DNA from 4 places in the Bacteroides faecis genome. Region 2 is predicted to be linked to each of the others. Evidence: riboswitches for the same ligand, from Rfam matches in the RefSeq annotation. Region 2 holds a riboswitch; each other region holds the start of a gene.
What was found. A riboswitch is a leader RNA that binds a small molecule or an ion and turns the genes downstream of it on or off. The one in region 2 is predicted to bind cobalamin.
Positions count from the first base shown of each region.

Region 1: another riboswitch for cobalamin. It lies ahead of K6V30_RS24990 (DUF5074 domain-containing protein); the one in region 2 lies ahead of K6V30_RS20705 (TonB-dependent receptor plug domain-containing protein).
Region 3: another riboswitch for cobalamin. It lies ahead of accC (acetyl-CoA carboxylase biotin carboxylase subunit); the one in region 2 lies ahead of K6V30_RS20705 (TonB-dependent receptor plug domain-containing protein).
Region 4: another riboswitch for cobalamin. It lies ahead of nrdD (anaerobic ribonucleoside-triphosphate reductase); the one in region 2 lies ahead of K6V30_RS20705 (TonB-dependent receptor plug domain-containing protein).

Region 1 covers NZ_CP081916.1:6,238,651-6,243,049, reverse strand. The annotation lists gene K6V30_RS24995 (IS1182-like element ISBthe2 family transposase) at 1-50, opposite strand, end outside; gene K6V30_RS24990 (DUF5074 domain-containing protein) at 178-2,172, opposite strand; cobalamin riboswitch at 2,316-2,530, opposite strand; gene K6V30_RS24985 (DUF2284 domain-containing protein) at 2,596-3,159, opposite strand; gene cobO (cob(I)yrinic acid a,c-diamide adenosyltransferase) at 3,195-3,734, shown strand; gene K6V30_RS24975 (putative transporter) at 3,740-4,399, opposite strand, start outside.
Region 2 covers NZ_CP081916.1:5,246,150-5,250,548, reverse strand. The annotation lists gene K6V30_RS20705 (TonB-dependent receptor plug domain-containing protein) at 1-1,966, opposite strand, end outside; cobalamin riboswitch at 2,150-2,355, opposite strand; gene K6V30_RS20700 (hypothetical protein) at 2,416-3,264, opposite strand; gene K6V30_RS20695 (DUF5074 domain-containing protein) at 3,279-4,399, opposite strand, start outside.
Region 3 covers NZ_CP081916.1:5,961,819-5,966,217, reverse strand. The annotation lists gene K6V30_RS23885 (acyl-CoA carboxylase subunit beta) at 1-422, opposite strand, end outside; gene K6V30_RS23880 (acyl-CoA carboxylase biotin carboxyl carrier protein subunit) at 443-952, opposite strand; gene accC (acetyl-CoA carboxylase biotin carboxylase subunit) at 975-2,489, opposite strand; cobalamin riboswitch at 2,627-2,831, opposite strand; gene K6V30_RS23870 (thioredoxin family protein) at 3,093-3,416, shown strand; gene pncB (nicotinate phosphoribosyltransferase) at 3,657-4,399, opposite strand, start outside.
Region 4 covers NZ_CP081916.1:5,126,423-5,130,821, reverse strand. The annotation lists gene nrdD (anaerobic ribonucleoside-triphosphate reductase) at 1-1,436, opposite strand, end outside; cobalamin riboswitch at 1,567-1,789, opposite strand; gene K6V30_RS20225 (hypothetical protein) at 2,092-2,283, opposite strand; gene K6V30_RS20220 (OmpA family protein) at 2,715-3,848, shown strand; gene K6V30_RS20215 (Crp/Fnr family transcriptional regulator) at 4,044-4,399, shown strand, end outside.

The DNA of each region.
Region 1 (4,399 bases), 990 kb from region 2:
AAAAGAACTGTTTGGTTGGGAATGTAAGGACGAAAATGTAACTTTGCCATAACGAAAAACTTTATGCCTAAAGATATAAAAACTTTGGGTAATAACAAAGCCCGGGCTTGTGAAAGTCTGGGCTTTGTGCATAAAAAAAGGTTGTGCCAGCGTTTTGACACAACCTCCTTCTTTCTGCTATTTATTGATCCATTCGTCAGAGAACCGGTATACAAAATCGATTCCTGCCGGGCTGGCTCCGCGTTGGCTGTTATATTTGAAGTGAGACTTCTCCGTTGGAGTGCCACTTGAAATATCATATACATATATATCACTATTTACATAGGTGGACTGTCCTACCCAATATTCTTCCGTAGTAGGGTGAATACCCATAATACCATAAATCGTTATGCTGGATTTCAGGAAGTTTACGTCGAAGCTCTGTGTAGTATAGTTGTAGCGAGTGGCACTGGTTGCGTTGAATGCGTCTGTATCCACAAAGTATAAGTTGGGCTGGGTGAAACTTGCACAGAAGCCGACAGAAGGTGACCAACTTGCGATTGGAAGTTCGATCTCATCCGGCATATCCGTTTCGGAGAGTACATTGCCATCATGGTCAAGCGCTACCATTTTAGGAGAAGAGGTGAATGTCGGGCTGTAAAGGCTTCCTGTGTAAGTTGCGGCGAGCGGGCAATAGATATTTCCGTCTGCGCCTTTGGCGATACCCTTAATCTGATGTCCTTCGAATGGGATTGATTTGATAATCTGATCAGTGGCAGGATCGATGATAATTACTTTCTGTCCGCATCCCGCATACACCTTGCCGCGAGAATAAACCATGCGGCCTTTAGTAGCACCTGCTACAGTAAATGCACCGAAGCTTCCGTCGACTGTTGGTTCTACTTTTACAGCTCCATCGCTCAAAGTCAGTGCGGCGATACCTGAAGTGGCTTCCATACCCGATTCTGAATATTGAACGTATGCACGTGTCGGGCTGACTACTACTAAGTGTTGAGGCCACGTAGATTTACCTTCCGGAGTCATGATTACCAAAGGATCAGCGTATTCCATTTTAAACGTATGGGCATCACATACCACGAAACGTCCGGCTCCTCCCTGACCGCTGCCATTTTGAGTAATTATATAAATCTTATCGTTTGCCATATACATGTCCTGAACTACATTTCCTATTTCCATACCATTATTGGCATTTTCGAAAACGTTGCTGTATTCAACTCCGTTTTTATCATAAAAATAGATCGTTCCATTGGCACTACTCATATTGCCTTCACAGACTACGAAAGTACCTTTTGTATCAGTAAAGTCAATAGAAGCACATACTTCGATGGAAGCAAACATCGTATTCCCATTCTCGTGGATACCTACCAGAGTTACAATACCTCCATTGTAGGATTGGTCGGTATAAGCAGGAGCTTTTACTGTTAGTGTTTTTGCATTTTTGTTGAGAGTGAATGTCCACCCTTCTGGTTTCTTCAAGAAATCTACGCTGATTATTTTGTCCATATTCAGTGAAAGAGTTTTCTTTTCGTTGAAGTTGAAAACGTAGTAAGGACGTCCGTCGGTCGGTTTCACGAAAGAGAAACTGTTTACTCCTTTGGTGGTAGGTATGCTGAAACTGGTTCCATTTGTCAGAGTAAAGACAACTTCCATTTCTGAAGGGATCACTGACTGAAAGAAGGACTCGTTGGCCTTTACGTCTTTTCCAGTCGTATCTTTGAGCCGTTCTCCATCTACTGTCCAGTATCCGTCAGTATCAACACTTAGTTGTGGTGCTGCTCCGGTTACGCGGAGTTTTTGTCCGTCTACAAGCAGAAATTGGGTTTCTCCGTTTGCGGTGATTGTCCAGTAATAGATTCCATCTTCTGCCTTCACTCCGATTACAGGGGCATCTGCTCCCTTTTCTCCGTGTTTGACGATAATCGTTTTATTGTCGCTGAAAGTAATCTTTATACCTTCGTCCGTTTCTTCATAGTTGGTGATAAACTTGGCATTCTCGTAAGCCGAAACGATTGTCTGAAGATTGCTGAGGTTTTCTTTTAACTGAGAGAGTTCGGTTTTTATCCCCTTCACTTCATCCCATAACTCATCGTCGTTGTAACATCCTGCAATTAGAATACTAAAAAGGGCGAAGGTCATCAGTCTGACTGCCCAGAAACGCATTTGCTTTCTCATAAATGTAAATTATTTGATATTAAACAAAAAATCCCCGTTTGTTTAGATAGCTATAATCTACACAAACGGGGACACTAATATCTATATCAAATAAAATATAAATGCTTATTTTCTATTTGACCGTAACCCGAAATCCCGCAGGTGTAAATCAGAGCATCAAGGCAGGTCTTCTGACTCATCTCTTCTGACAACACCTTCCCAGGTTTGTGAACCCAGTGGTTTCAAGTTGCAGTTTTGCTCTGACAGGCAGAGCCAAGATTTACAGCAGCAGGTTCTGTTGCCGGTTTGCACGGCATTCCCTTTTCATTCCTTAACAGTATGTCCACTGTTTTCGGAAACCTTAACGCTACAAAGGTATAAAGTTTTGTTAATATCTTGTTTGTTTTATCAAAAGAATTTTTGTTTGTTCTGATATTGAATCGTTTACAGGTCTTTTTGTATATCTCCGAATATTCCGCTTACTAACAGTAAGTATTCCGGCATCCTGTCTTTATCTCCCCATTTTAATTCAATATGTAGTAGTTCGGATGCTGTTTTACCTATATCGAACCCACAGGCTTCCAGTGACGGACGTACCCGTTCGGGATATAGGCAAGGTTTTCCTTCTGTGCGTGTACATGTGGGGCAGAGCAGGCAAGAGACGGGAAAGAATGCACGTCCTTTATACGTTTTTTCCATTTCCAGCAGTAATTCATCTGTCCGTTTCCGTTCAGTCTCCATCATTTCTTTACCGAAAGAGATAACATCTGTAATTCTTTCCGGATGTAGAGGAGTTATTTTCGTCCCGATAATCAAAGCTGTTTGGCATTGGGAAAGGTAATGATCTACATTGAATGAGAATGGAGGACATGCCCAATAAGTGTTATAGCGGGTGCATTGCCGGCAGAATCCGATAAATTTTTCGGCATCCCGATAGTTTGCCATGTATTCGGCAACGGGAATGGTAGCGGTAAAGTCTTCAGCAATATAGTCTTCTCTTGTTTTCATATCACAAAGATATAGTTTATTTTTGTACTGCGGTTATTAATCATTCAGAGGAAAATCAGATGGAAAAAGGATACATTCATATTTATACGGGTGATGGAAAAGGAAAGACGACGGCAGCATTCGGCCTGGCAGTCCGTGCCCTTTGTGCAGGTAAAAGCGTATTCATCGGGCAGTTTGTCAAAAGCATGAAATACAATGAAACCCGTATGGTTGAAAAGTTCGACCGGATTTCGATAGAACAGTTCGGCAACGGATGTATGCTGACCCGTGAAGCTACGGAAGCAGATATCCGTGCGGCACACGAAGGGTTGACAAAATGCAGGGATGTTCTGCTTTCCGGAGAATATGCAGTCGTTATATTGGATGAATTGACCATTGCCCTCTTTTTAGGTTTATTGGAACTGGATGATGCGTTACAACTGTTGCGTAGCAAGCGTCCGGAAACGGAGGTCGTTATTACCGGACGCTATGCACCGCAGGAGTTGATTGATATAGCCGATCTTGTCACCGAAATGCGGGAAGTAAAGCATTATTATAAACAAGGCGTATTGTCGCGTGACGGAATAGATCGTTAGCAAAGCTATCCCAACGATAGAATCAATAATTGTGCCGTCAGCACCCGCAGAAACATGGTAAGCGGATAGACTGTAGCATAACCTACGGCTGGTGCATCGCAGGAAGTGAGGTCATTGGAGTATGCCAGTGCCGGCGGGTTAGTGGTAGAGCCTGCCAGAACACCGATTAACGTGAAGTAATTCAGCTTGCAGTAATAACGTCCTACCAATCCCGTAATCAGAAGAGGCAGAATGGTGATGATAACTCCGTAACCCACCCATATATATCCTCCGCCATGAATGATGGTATCTACGAATCCTTCTCCTGCTCCCAGACCTACACAAGCGAGGAAGATGGAAATACCGATTTCACGGAGCATCAGGTTGGCGCTTATGGTAGTGTAAGTAATCAACTTATATTTCGGTCCGAAACGGCTGATCAGAATAGAGACGATGAGCGGACCACCTGCCAGTCCCAGTTTCACCGGTTGGGGAATACCCGGGAAGGCAAAAGGAATACTACCCAGAATACAACCCAATGCGATACCTATAAAAATAGGAATCAGATTAGGGTGATTCAGGCGCTTCATTGAGTTACCCAGTACTTTCTCGGCATGAGCAACGGCAAGCTCGGTACCAACGATGGTGACACGGTCGCCCATTTGCAACTGCAGCTGCGGGCCGGC
Region 2 (4,399 bases):
GTAAGTTCAGCACTTCTACGTTTAATGATGCTGTGACATTCCGCATCTTAAAATCTCTGCCGGCAGAGAGGCTGTGATCGCTATAGCTGTCCAAACGGTTATCACTGATATTCTGTCCGAGCATGTACCGTTTGCCCGAGAACAGGAAGGAATAGGACAGATTCACCCAGGGAGTTTCTATTCCGGCATGTCCGGATGCGGAAACTCTGGGGGTATAGGCTATCTGATGTTTGTAAACTCTTCCTTCAGGAGTGTTAAGATCAGAGTTGGTCACATCCAGTGCCCGTTGGTAGGTGTAGTTGCCGGAGAGGTTAATTCCGAGCTTCTGCCAAGGTTGCAGGTTGATACTGGCTGTTGCATCTATTCCTTTTATATCTACCTTGCCGAGATTGAGCATGCTCCAGGTGAATAAATTCTTGGTTGGAACAGCTATAATCTTGTCGGTCACTTTATTATGATAAGCGTCTACAGTAGCCGAAATATAAGGTATAAAGTCATTTATTTCTTTACTATAGGTGATGCCTATGTTATACTGAATGGCATTCTCCGGTTTTAAGTTGATATTTCCCGTCTGGCTGTAATATAAATCGTTGAAACTAGGCAGGCGGAAGATGTCTTTGTAGAAAAAGCGGAACCTGAGTTCTTCATTCTCAAAAGGTTTGATCGAGGCGCTGACATTGGGAGACAGTTTCCGGTGATTGCCTGCACTCCCTCCGCTTTTGGCTTTTTCATTGATGACGGTTGCCAGGGCAGAGGCAGATAATGTCACCCAGTTATTCATGTATTTTCCGGCAAAGGCAGTCAGCCATGAGTACCGGGTAGGGGAGACAAAGTTATTTAAATTGGCATTCATTGTGTTGATGCTTCCGTCGGTCGACAAGGAGAAAGAGAGATTGTCCAGCATCCGGTAAAGAGTGGAGGCAGACAGGTAGTACTCTTGCTGGTAATAGCTGTTATTGATTTCCTTTGCCGCTACGGTAGGATTCGGGTCTTGGTAGTTCTGGTAACTCCAGTTCCATTTGGCAGATGTCTGAAATACCCATTTCCTGTTGAATTCTTTCTTGTATTGGCTTTGGATAAATGTATTTTTGTCTCGTAGATGTTGCAGGGCAAAGTCGTAATACAGGGTTGTCGCATTGGGCAAGCCTCGTGAAGACTGGTAATAGTAGGCTTTCAGTTTCCACTGTTCTTTGTCGGAGAAATTGCCGTAGATGCCTACTTCTGCACGGAGATTTTGTACATCGGTGTTGTGACGTTTCTCTTTGCTGGTTTGCATGTCTTCGCCGTTTCCGTAGTGCAGGATAAATGGATAATGACCGTCTGAAGACATCCATTCTCCATTGGCAGACATGCTCCATGTATTAGTGAGTTGTCGTTCCAGTAAGAGAGAAGGGTTTACTAAGCTCCATGAACCGGTTTTGAATTCGGCTGCCATATTGGTCTGCTTGTGGGCAGAGAAATACGGAGTGGGTGTTTGTATGTTCAATAATCCGGCGGAGGCAAAGGTACGGGCAGGTTGAAAAATATTATCTCCTTGTCCGTTGTGGAGTGAAAGGCGGTCGACGTTATTTAAAGAGAAACGTCCGATGTCTATTTGTCCGGTCTGGCAGTCGCTGATAGTAATACCGTCATAGGCTACAGCGGTGTGTTGTGCTCCTAGGCTTCGTATAGATACGGTTTTCAGCCCTCCGATACCTCCATAATCTTTCACGGTGACTCCGGCGAAATGCTTTACTGCATCCGATACTTGCAGTACATGCAGATTTTTGAGTTCCTCTTTTGAGAAGATTTGTTCGGGAGTGGTGGAGCGGACTTCCCGGGTCTGATAAGGGTCGGAGACCGTTATTTCGGGGATCGAATAAATATGAGTGGTGTCTACCTTTTGCTTTTGCGCAAAAAGTGATGTAGAAAGGAGCAGGCAGCAGAGTACCGCATATATCGTTTTACAAAATGTTCTCTCTTCCATTTTATCTTTGTCGTCCACCTCGTTTTAATTAAAAATGTCCGGGCGAACTCACTTCGACCGGACATCATAATAAACTTGGCAGAGTTTATTAGTTTGTACACACTTTCTCTGAATCAGAGTGGTGAATGAAATGATGGACGAAATGTCCGGCTCATTAGACTCAACGCTTTTTCCTCGAAAGCAGTGAAACGAGTTTGCATGGTAGGTCTTCTGACTTGTTCTTATTGCGAGCGCCTTCCCGGACTTTGCTTTCCAGTGGCTAGAAGTCGTTGCTCACAACATAATATACGAACTTACAGCAGCGGGACTGTTCAGGACTTGCACCTGATTCCCTTTTAATCGCTCCCCTCGTGCATGAGAGTTGCAAACCAATGCGCGACAAAGATAGAGAGTTTATTTGTCTTTTGCAAGAAAGGAGCGATAGTAAATCCATGATCTCTAATTGTTTTCTAGAATGCCTTGAAGCCCAATACTTCGGTAGAGACTTCACCGATTGACTCTACATTCTTCAAGATGGCACTTTGCACTTTCACGAAGTGGATACGATCCAGCTTCACGGAGTTGCCGTTTGAATCGATTGCATCGTCCAGATCAAACTGGTTATAGCGGTAATTGCCGTTGTCGTCTTTTGCCATATCGCTTCCCCAGTTGTCGGCATATCCTTTGCCGAAAGACTGGTTCTTCCATTTACCGCCTTCCAGTACGGTACGTGGTTCAAGCATGCTTCCGGTCAGTGTATAAGAGTCTTCTTCGATCCAGTTGGGATAATACATTTGAGCATGATATTGAGAGAGATACTTGATGACACCTTTCTCTCCTTCGCTATCTTCCCAAGGAATGTCTCCTATTTCGTCAGGTCTGAAATAGGTAACGGAGTAATCCCGTGTCGGATTGTCGCTTCCTTTAAGTTCGTACCAGACATCGTCTGCTTTTCCGTTACCGTTAGCATCTTCCGATACCCATACGATGCCGGGTTCCGAGCTTCCGTCAAAAGGATTGCCAATGATACCAAAGTCATATCCTTTGCGGTTCTTGATCTCTTTCGGCATTTTGACGGTGATATATCCGCCAAAAGATCCGAGAGAAACATAGTTTTTCTGCTTGAAGCGTTGCTCTGCATAGGCATTTGCTTCTTCCATCGTCTGGCAGTTGAAACCCTCGTTAATGAATTGTCCCGGTGCCGGGCAGTATTCCAATACTTTGAGTTCATTTGTTTCTTCTGTGATTTCCTCGTCTTTGTTGCACGAAGTGAATATAACAGTTGTCATTACTGCTAAGATGTACCAATGTTTTTTCATTTCCGAATGCTAGTTTAGTTATTAAATAATACGTGAGAAGGAGAACTGCTACCACAGTCTACGGAATAGTTTAAGGAGCCGTCTTTATTGTAAACGGTAATCGTATACTTCGATTTCTGGTTATAAACTACGTATAACTCTCCGGTTTGTTGATTAAGTTGTGGAGTGGCAGTAATGGAAGATTTTAATTTGTCCACTGCAATAAAGGGTTGACTCAATGAATTGTTTTCACCTATTACATATTTGTATATAGCACCATCATTGGATACAATGTAGATTATGTTTTCACTTTCAGATGCTACCATACCGATGGTAGGTGTAGAGTAAGAACTTTTTGCCGGCTGGAAAGCCAATAATGTTTTTTCTACGGTAAAATCCTTATTGATCTTCACGAGGTAATTTCCTTCACTGGTTGCTTCGAGTGTATAGGCATTGCCGTCTTTAGCCAGTACGAAATTAGTTTTCTGGTTTTGATTGATATCCAATGGTGTGGCGGTAGGTTCTTCTCCTTCTTTAGCGGCAAGCAATTCGTTTACATCGTAGGATTGTACTGGGGCGTCATCTTTATAAGTTTCATTGGACAATACTTTACCGTTGAATACTAATCCGTTATAGATGCTGAACATATACTTGTCCTTGATCTTGATATTGCTAAGTGATTTAAGATCAATACGATGTATACCGTCTCCTGTCACTAAAGCATATTGATCGTTCAGAATGGTCAGACCGTTCAGGTTGGCACCTACTATAGCAGAATTTTCATAATAAAGCGTTTTGGCATCAACGACAAAGAACTGATCTTTATTCGATGTACTGGTCTTTACCAGAACGTAGAACTTGCCATTGTAATTACTGATATTTGCATTGTCATAACTACCCATCCCTAAAGTTTTTCCGGCGTTCAGAGAGGAATAGCAATCCTTGTAGGTAACCTTCTTTTCCGTATCGTAGAAGTTGAATGTTCCGTCAGCCAGGTAAAAGAAACCTTTGGAAAAGTCATGGTTGGAACGAAAACTTGTATTCATTTCTACTTTTCCATACTTATTTGTGATAACACAGGTCAGATCTGCCCGACATGGATTATCGACCTGATAAGTAAATGTTTGTTCGGTAGAGATCTCTTTTCCATTGAGAA
Region 3 (4,399 bases), 720 kb from region 2:
TCGATACCTTCCTGAATACGCGCGCCACCCGAATCGTTCAGCGCAATAATCGGAGCACCGTTCTTCAACGCCAGCTGCTGCACTTTTACGATTTTCTTGGCATTGGAAGCTGACAGCGAACCGCCATATACCGTAAAATCATATGCATAAACAAATACCTGGCGACCGTCAATCTTTCCGTAACCAGATACGATACCGTCTCCCGGAATCTTATTTTTATCCATACCGTAGTTGGTACAGCGGTGAACCATCAGTTTGTCCAGTTCTACAAAAGTACCTTTATCGAGCAACATCTCGATACGTTCGCGGGCAGTCATCTTGCCGCTTTCGTGTTGCTTCTCTATCTTTTCCACACCTCCGCCAAGAGAGGCGATGCGGTCACGTTCTTCAAACGTGGCATATGCGTTATTCTTTTCTTCCATAATGCAATCCGTTCTAAATATTATGCAATCGGTTCTAATGTTATTAATGTCTGCTCACCGGTGATGTTATCACCTTCCTGAACCAGAATTTCTTTGATGCGGCAGTCTGAAGATACTTTATAGTTACTTTGCATCTTCATGGCCTCAATCACGATGGCGGTGTCTCCGGCTTTCATTTCCTGACCGACCGTTACGGGTATTTTCACCACCTTGCCCGGCATCGGAGAGGTGATGCAGTCGTTTTGTTCCTCTTCGCCTTTCTTGCGCATGCGCAGGTATTTCGCCTGGCTGTCCACTATCTCTACATTGAAACTGCTATAGTGGGTATTTACCTTGTAGTTTTTACCATTCTCGCGGCGAATCAGTTGCGCGTTCGAACTGCGGCCATCCATCAGAATGTTGCAAGTACCGTTTTCGGCCATTACGACATCTGCTTCAAATGTCTTTCCGTCGATGGTAAGCACCACTTTATTATCTTCCTTGCTGACCAGTTCCACTTCGGCCACACGGTTTCCTATATGAATTTCCATAATTGAATATTCTTTGTTAACGTTAGATTCTCAACACACCTTTGTGCAATCCGAACTCTTTCCACTTGCTGATGGGGCGGTTGTCGGTTGCCATGCCGCTGTTATTCTCTTCAAGATTCATCAGATAGTCCATATATGCGGCAATCAGAGCTACGTTTTCGGAGCGTTCGCTGGTGCGCATGATGCACTGTTGCAGGTATTCGCCGTTCTTGGCGATGAATCCGGTATCGTAATGACCTTCTACAAAGTCGGGAGTATCCATGATGGCACGCAGGTAGCTGATGTTGTTTTTCACTCCGGTGAGTTTATATTCGTGGAGCACGCGGCGCATCCGTTCGATGGCATATTCGCGGCTGGTGGCCCATACTATCAGTTTGCCGATCATCGGGTCGTAGTAAATAGGTATCTCATAACCCTCGTATACATAGCTGTCGATGCGTACACCGATACCGTTCGGTTCTGTAATCTGCTTGATGATTCCCGGGCTTGGCATGAAGTTCATTTCTGTATCTTCGGCACAAATACGACATTCGATAGCGTGTCCGCGTTGCTGAATATCTTTCTGCTTCAACTGCAGTACTTGTCCGTCGGCTACCTTGATCTGCTCTTTTACTAAGTCGACGCCCACTACCTGTTCTGTTATCGGATGTTCCACCTGCAGGCGGGTATTCATTTCAAGGAAGTAGTAGTTACGGTGTTTGTCTACCAGGAACTCGATTGTTCCCGCACCGATATAGTTGACAGCTTTTGCCGCAGCTACCGCTTTCTCTCCCATATCTTTGCGCAATTCCGGAGTGACAAAAACCGAAGGAGTTTCTTCTACAATCTTCTGATTGCGGCGTTGAACGGAACATTCACGTTCGCAAAGGTGAATGACATTTCCGTGTTTGTCACCCAATACCTGAAACTCGATATGGTGAGGCTCTTCGACGAATTTCTCCAGATAAACCGTGTCGTCACCGAAAGAAGACAAGGATTCGCTCTTGGCAGTCGTATATGCTTCTTCTACTTCTTCGGCACTGTGGATGAGGCGCATACCTTTTCCACCGCCACCCATAGAAGCTTTCAGCATCACCGGATAGCCGATCTTGTTGCAAAGTTCTACAGCTTCTTCTACGCTCTTCAGATTCTCTTGTGTACCGGGAACTACAGGGACTCCTGCTTCTATCATTTTTATGCGGGCGGAAATTTTATCTCCCATCGCTTCCATTGTTTCCGGATTGGGGCCGATAAAGATGATGCCTTCTTCCTGGCATCGACGGGCGAAAGTGGCGTTTTCGGAAAGGAAGCCGTAACCCGGATGGATAGCGTCGGCGTGACTCGCTTTGGCCACTTCGATGATTTTGTCTATATTCAGATAACTCTCTTTGGATGCTGCCGGTCCTACACAATATGCTTCGTCTGCGTAGAGCACGTGCTTCGCGGTCCGGTCTGCTTCGGAGAAGATAGCAATGCTCGTTATCTCCATTTCCCTGCAGGAACGCATCACCCTTACGGCGATTTCACCGCGATTGGCTACTAAGATTTTTTTTATCATACTTCTTTCATTTAAGTACATACTTATTTAATGTCTTCCCATCTGACGGACATACTCCACCTGATGAAAACACAGTATTTTCTTGATTTGGGGCTTAACAAATGATGTTCTTTACTCCTAATCCACGAGGTGCAAGAACGCTTTTACGCGAAGTGGCAGGTCTTCTGACTGACTCTTGTCTTATTTGCCTTCCCGAATTAACATCAGTGGCGTAAAATTAGTTCACTTATAAGACATTTAATAGAACTTCACAGCAGCGGGACTGTCCGGGATTTACACCCGATTCCCTTTTAATCATCGTCCGTTGGATACGGATTCCGAACCATTTCGGGGGGCAAAGATAAATAAATATTGAATAGAATATCTTTTTTTTGCACGAAAGTTTCATTTTTGTGCAATGATTTCCTTCGGTGTACATAGGCTATCCGGTTGGATAGGGAGAGCTGACCGGTAAATACAAACAGACTTAACCGGGCTCTTTGAACTCCTTTTTTAGTTTTCCAATAGAACTAAATCTCTGTGTATTAATGTTTATCTCCTAAACCTTCCTTCTTTTATGTTGTTGAGACTTCCAATCATTAATTTAAAAAAGGAGAATCAATCATGAAAGAAAAGAAAATAGCCCGTGAGGCAAGAAACAAGGAGAAACTAGCCGGTGACGACTGGGTAATGGCAGAATTTTATGCAACGTGGTGCCCTCATTGCAAACGCATGGAACCTTTGGTAAAGGAGTTCAAAAGAGAAATGGAAGGTATAGTTGAAGTGGTGCAGGTCGACGTAGATGAAGAAAGCGAACTGGCTAATTTCTATACGATAGAATCTACTCCTACATTTATCCTTCTCAGAAAAGGGGAACAGTTGTGGAGGCAATCCGGCGAACTGTCTTTGGAAAGACTGGGAAGAGCCGTGAGGGAGTTTAAATCTTGAAAAAGTATTAATAAGAGGGAGTATTTCCCTCTGAAAGTTTTAAATCATGTTATGAAACATGCTTTTTTATTTGGATAATTTGCGGATATGCTAAAAGTCCGTATCTTTGCACTGTGTTTTTCATAGTATTAGATTTAAGGTTAACAAAAGGTTGGAGCAAGGCGTTGCTCCTTTTTTTATGCTTATACGTTTGCAGGGCTTTGGCACTCTTTTGTTAAGTAAGTCCGAAAATCCGGGTAATCATTGATTTCCGGTCAGCCTCAATTCATATAGACAGGCTTGTACTTCCTCAGGGCTACCGGTATGCTTTCCGGCATCATCCGAGAGTTTGATACACTCTCTCCATTCTTGGTTGACATTCATCTTGCATTGTGTCAGTTTCATGACGATATTGGAAGGAGTGAATCCGGTATCATTGGTGAGATTGGTGCCGATTCCGAAAGAACAACGGATCTTGCCTTTGCAGTAATCTTGTATGTCGAGCGCTTTAGTGAAGTCGAGCGCATTGCTGAAGACTATTGTCTTGGTGGTTGAATCAATGCCCAACTCTTTGTAACGGGCTACCAGCTTATCGGTAAAATCAAATTCATTTCCCGAATCGCACCGGACACCATCAAAAAGTTTAGCCTGCTTACGACTGAGGTTACTAAGAAATATACCGGAAGTGTATGTATCCGAAAGCGCAATGCCTAAATCGCCGTCATAGACATTTACCCAGTTTTCGAGTGCCATATAGTTGGCATGTTTGTATCCGAATTGAGCCCCGTGAAACATGAACCATTCATGCGGATGTGTTCCCATCATTTTCATGCCGTACTTCATCGCGAAATAACAGTTGGAAGTTCCCGTACAATACCGGGCCGTTTCATTCAGCCTTTTGATGACTGTTTCCTGTACGTCGATGGAAAACCGTCTGCGTGTGCCGAATTCCGAGAAACGTAGTTGGTGCTGATTGGATAATTCAACCTTTTCTGATAGCTTGC
Region 4 (4,399 bases), 120 kb from region 2:
AATAGCGGCAACATTCCTTTTGCCTGCAGTTGCTTCAGATTCTCATTATAGGCCAGTTGTACTTTATGAACCAGATCGACTACTTCTTCCAGAAAGAAAGGATAAAGCATGCCGGATTTTACAGCGTGCTGGATACAGCGGTTCAGATTGATGGTGAGCACACTTTTAGAACCGGTAGAAACTCCTCCGGCTCCCAGCGTATAACTGAAACCGTTGTCTTGTATCTCATTACGCAAGCGGCAGCAACTGCTCAAAGAATCGGCATTGTCGCTCATATAAGTAAAGAAGGAATGCCCCTCTGCATACATCTCGGCAGTGAAGTCACCGTATTCTTTATCCAGCACGTCACCGTCTTTTGTCAAGAGTGCCATTGTCTCGACAGGGAATGTCAGTACGGTGCGGGTGCGTTCTTTATTAAACCATTTCATAAAACGCTTCTGCAACCAGCTGAGTGAATCCCAGTCGGGCTTGCTTCCATCCGGGAAAACGAAGTGCTCGAAAAGGCTGTTGAAATAATACTTGTCATAATAAGCTACATTCCAGAAGATAGCCTGGAAGTTGCGTGCTCCTGTAGGCTGATTGATGGAATAAACTATTTGTTCGAAACAGTCCGTTATAACTTTGTCAATCGATCTTTGTTTCAGGGATAGGTCTGCGAGTTTATCGGGGTTCTTATAATAATCCTGTCCGTATTCCAGTCCTATGAAATAGTTCATATACATCAGAAACTCGGGCGTAGCGCATGCCCCGCTCAACATACTCGATACGATGAATACCATATTGACGAATCCGCCACAGAAAGATTTCAGATTGGTGGGGGCAGTGGAATTGCCTCCTACGGCTGTTGTGCCTGCTATCAACCAGGGATACATCGTAATACTTGCACAGTAGTTGGCAAGATTGGTTTCATCATTCTTGTAGATGAAGTGATGATTCAGCAGGTCCAGATAACGGTCGGATATTTCTTTGCCGTACATATCTTTCAGGCGGTCTATCAACAGGCGGCGGTTGAGGCGGATAAAATTCGATTTGGGGAGTTCGCCTATCAGTGTGGCGATATTCTTGTTCTCCATATTGGCGTTGGAATCGTATTTGCTGCCGGTAGCCGGATTGGAAGCGTCGCAATAATCGAGAAGAAATTTGAGCTTGTCCCTTACTTCCCGGTCTTCCAGATGTTTCTGGCGATACAGCATATATGCCTTGGCAACGCTGTAATAATGCTCTGCCATCAGGGCGACCTCCACCTGGTTTTGGATTTCTTCTACATTTGTCCCGTCACTGATACTGACACGACTCAACACGTTGGTGATAACATCCTGTGTTGCAAAACTTCCTACTGACAAGAATGCCTTGGATATTGCATTCTTAATTTTGTCGAGGGAAAAAAGTTCTTTCTTCCCGTCCCTTTTGATAATAAATATCTCCGAACTGATTATACCTATATTTTAAGAATTAACAAATATAATTTGTGCTTACATAGTTATTCGTGCACGACAATTTCCGGAGCTTGTAATAAAATGGATCTGTGTAGGATTCGTTCTATTGCCTTTCACCCGAAAGCCTGGAATAACGGTTATCATATCGGCAGGTCTTCTGACTTGTTTCTGTTGTGACGCCTTCCCGGTTTGTTCAGCAAAACCAGTGGCGGATGAATGCCACAACATTTCTCTCATTCTGATGGAGGGATAAAACTTACAGCTACGGGGATAGTTCCTGATTTTCACGGGATTCCCTTTTAATTCCGTTTCATGTTGATGATGATTCGGAAACCGATGTTGTCGGCAAAGTTAGAAATTAAATCAATAATCCAACTGAAAAGGGGATAAAATTATTCGGCTATTATTAGCATATATCTGAAAGCCGTTATGCTGATTTCACTGTGCATAATAAAAAGAAAAAAATCTTTTTTGAAACAGGATACACAAACCCGGATACTGTCGCAAAGTGAAAATAAAGTGTTAATCTCATCGATTTGTGTCTTTTATCAATGTTCTGTTTTTAATATTGAGAATGAATGTTTTCGGTATGATTTTCTTTAGATAGAGAGAATTATGCATATAAAGATGAAATAATATACACTTTCTGAAGGCTTTATTGCATCAATATAACTGTTATATGCATCATAACAATGCATGAAACAGGTTGTTCCTTTAAATGAAACGGTCCGTTGGTTTTAAAGGAACGGGTCATTGGTCGGTGAGGAAGGTTTGTTTTCTTTGCAAGGAAGGGGGAAATCTCTTTTTCAACCGGCTTTTTACGCTGGTTGTTTTCATTTTCCATCACTATATATTGTGTTAACTTGGACTGGTTTTCTTACAATTGGTGTTATTGGGGATGTAACAGCTACAGAATTGTATCATATCGCAATATAATAATCGATATTCCTGTTCATTGGATATTTTTAGATTGGAAATCCAGCCGTTTTTTCGATCTTCCTTCTGATCCCTCTGTATATTTCGTATCCAGTTTTTGCATAATAGTCGTTCTTTCATATTTGTTCTCTAACAGGGAATGCCGGAACATACATGTATCGTTTCTCCTGGATGGATTGAGTAAATAGATGTTAATTCAGCTAGAGACCTGCGAACTAATATTTGATATGGAATGTTGTTTAATCTAAATAACGAGCTTTAATTATGAACTAAAAAGTTAGACATGAGCAAATAAAACATTTCTAATAATTTAGCAAATGAAACATTACAATTTAAAAAAGAATGATTATGAGAAAATCTATTATTTTATTAGCTATGGTATTGGGCGCTTTTACAGCGAATGCCCAGACTGTTGTGGAAGGTACAAAGTTTGCAGATAATTGGTCTGTAGAAGTAAACGCCGGTGTGATTACTCCTCTTACTCACAGCGCTTTCTTTAAGAATGCACGTCCCGGTTTCGGAATCGGAGTCTCCAAACAATTAACTCCTATATTTGGTTTAGGATTGCAAGGCATGGGATATATCAATACTACCCAAAGCAAAACAGCTTTTGACGCATCTGACGTTAGCCTGTTGGGTAAAGTAAACCTGATGAACCTGTTTGCAGGTTACAAGGGTGTTCCTCGTTTGTTTGAGGTTGAGGCAGTAGCCGGTGCGGGTTGGCTGCACTATTATGTGAATGGCGATGGCGATCAGAATTCATGGTCTACCCGCTTCGGATTGAATCTGAACTTTAACCTTGGTGAAAGCAAAGCCTGGACTTTAGGAGTGAAACCAGCCATTGTATATGATATGCAAGGTGACTTCAATCAGGCAAAAAGCCGTTTCAATGCCAACAATGCGGCATTTGAATTGACTGCCGGACTGACTTATCACTTTAAGACCAGTTCAGGAAACCGTTACTTCACTGAAGTGAGAGTTTACAACCAAGGCGAAATTGACGATCTGAACGCTTCTGTCAATGCTCTTCGTGGACAGGTGAATAATAAGGATGGTGAGTTGAACAGCGCTAACCAGAAAATCAGCGGATTGCAGCAGGAACTTGAAGCATGTCGCACTAAGGTTGTTCCGGTTGAAACTGTGGTAAAGACTGCCCGTGTTCCCGAATCTATCATTACTTTCAGACAAGGCAAATCATCGGTTGATGCTTCACAGCTCCCGAATGTAGAACGTGTAGCTTCTTATATGAAGAAATATGCCGACTCAAAAGTAGTGATCAAAGGATATGCTTCTCCGGAAGGTAGTGTGGAAGTCAATGCCCGAATAGCTGCGGCTCGTGCAGAGGCTGTAAAAACGATCTTGGTCAACAAATATAAGATTAATCCGGCACGTATCACTGCCGAAGGTCAGGGAGTAGGTGACATGTTTACCGAACCGGACTGGAACCGTGTAAGTATATGTACTATTGAAGATTAATAGGATATGTAAATAGAATAGGTGAGGGCTGTCCTTGTATGGGGCAGCCCTTATTTTGTTTTAAAACAAAATATGAATGGACGAAGTACAGAAAAATGGGTAAAGTCATTGTTTGTTTATTTAAAGTGACTATTTTTGGCAAACCATCCGTTTTATGCTGAAAAGAGTGGCAAAGCAATTGAAATAAAACTATTTATGGATATACATGATATCATTGACAACATATATAAACTGCCGGATGTTTCGAAAGAAGCATTATTGAGTGATGCTTCCGAAGTGGTATATCCTAAAGGTTTCCATCTGTTTTGGGCAAACCGTAAAAGCACTAAATTTTATCTGATGAAGAAAGGGATGCTGCATGCCTACACCCATAAGTCGGATAAGAAAGTTACATTCTGGTTCGGGAAGGAGGGAGATGCTATTTTCCCGTTGCAAACTCTCTATGATAATCAGGCGGGATATGAGAATATTGAACTTTTGGAAGACAGCGCCCTGTATGAACTGAGTGTTGATAAATTGCATAATCTCTATCTGGAAGATATACACATAGC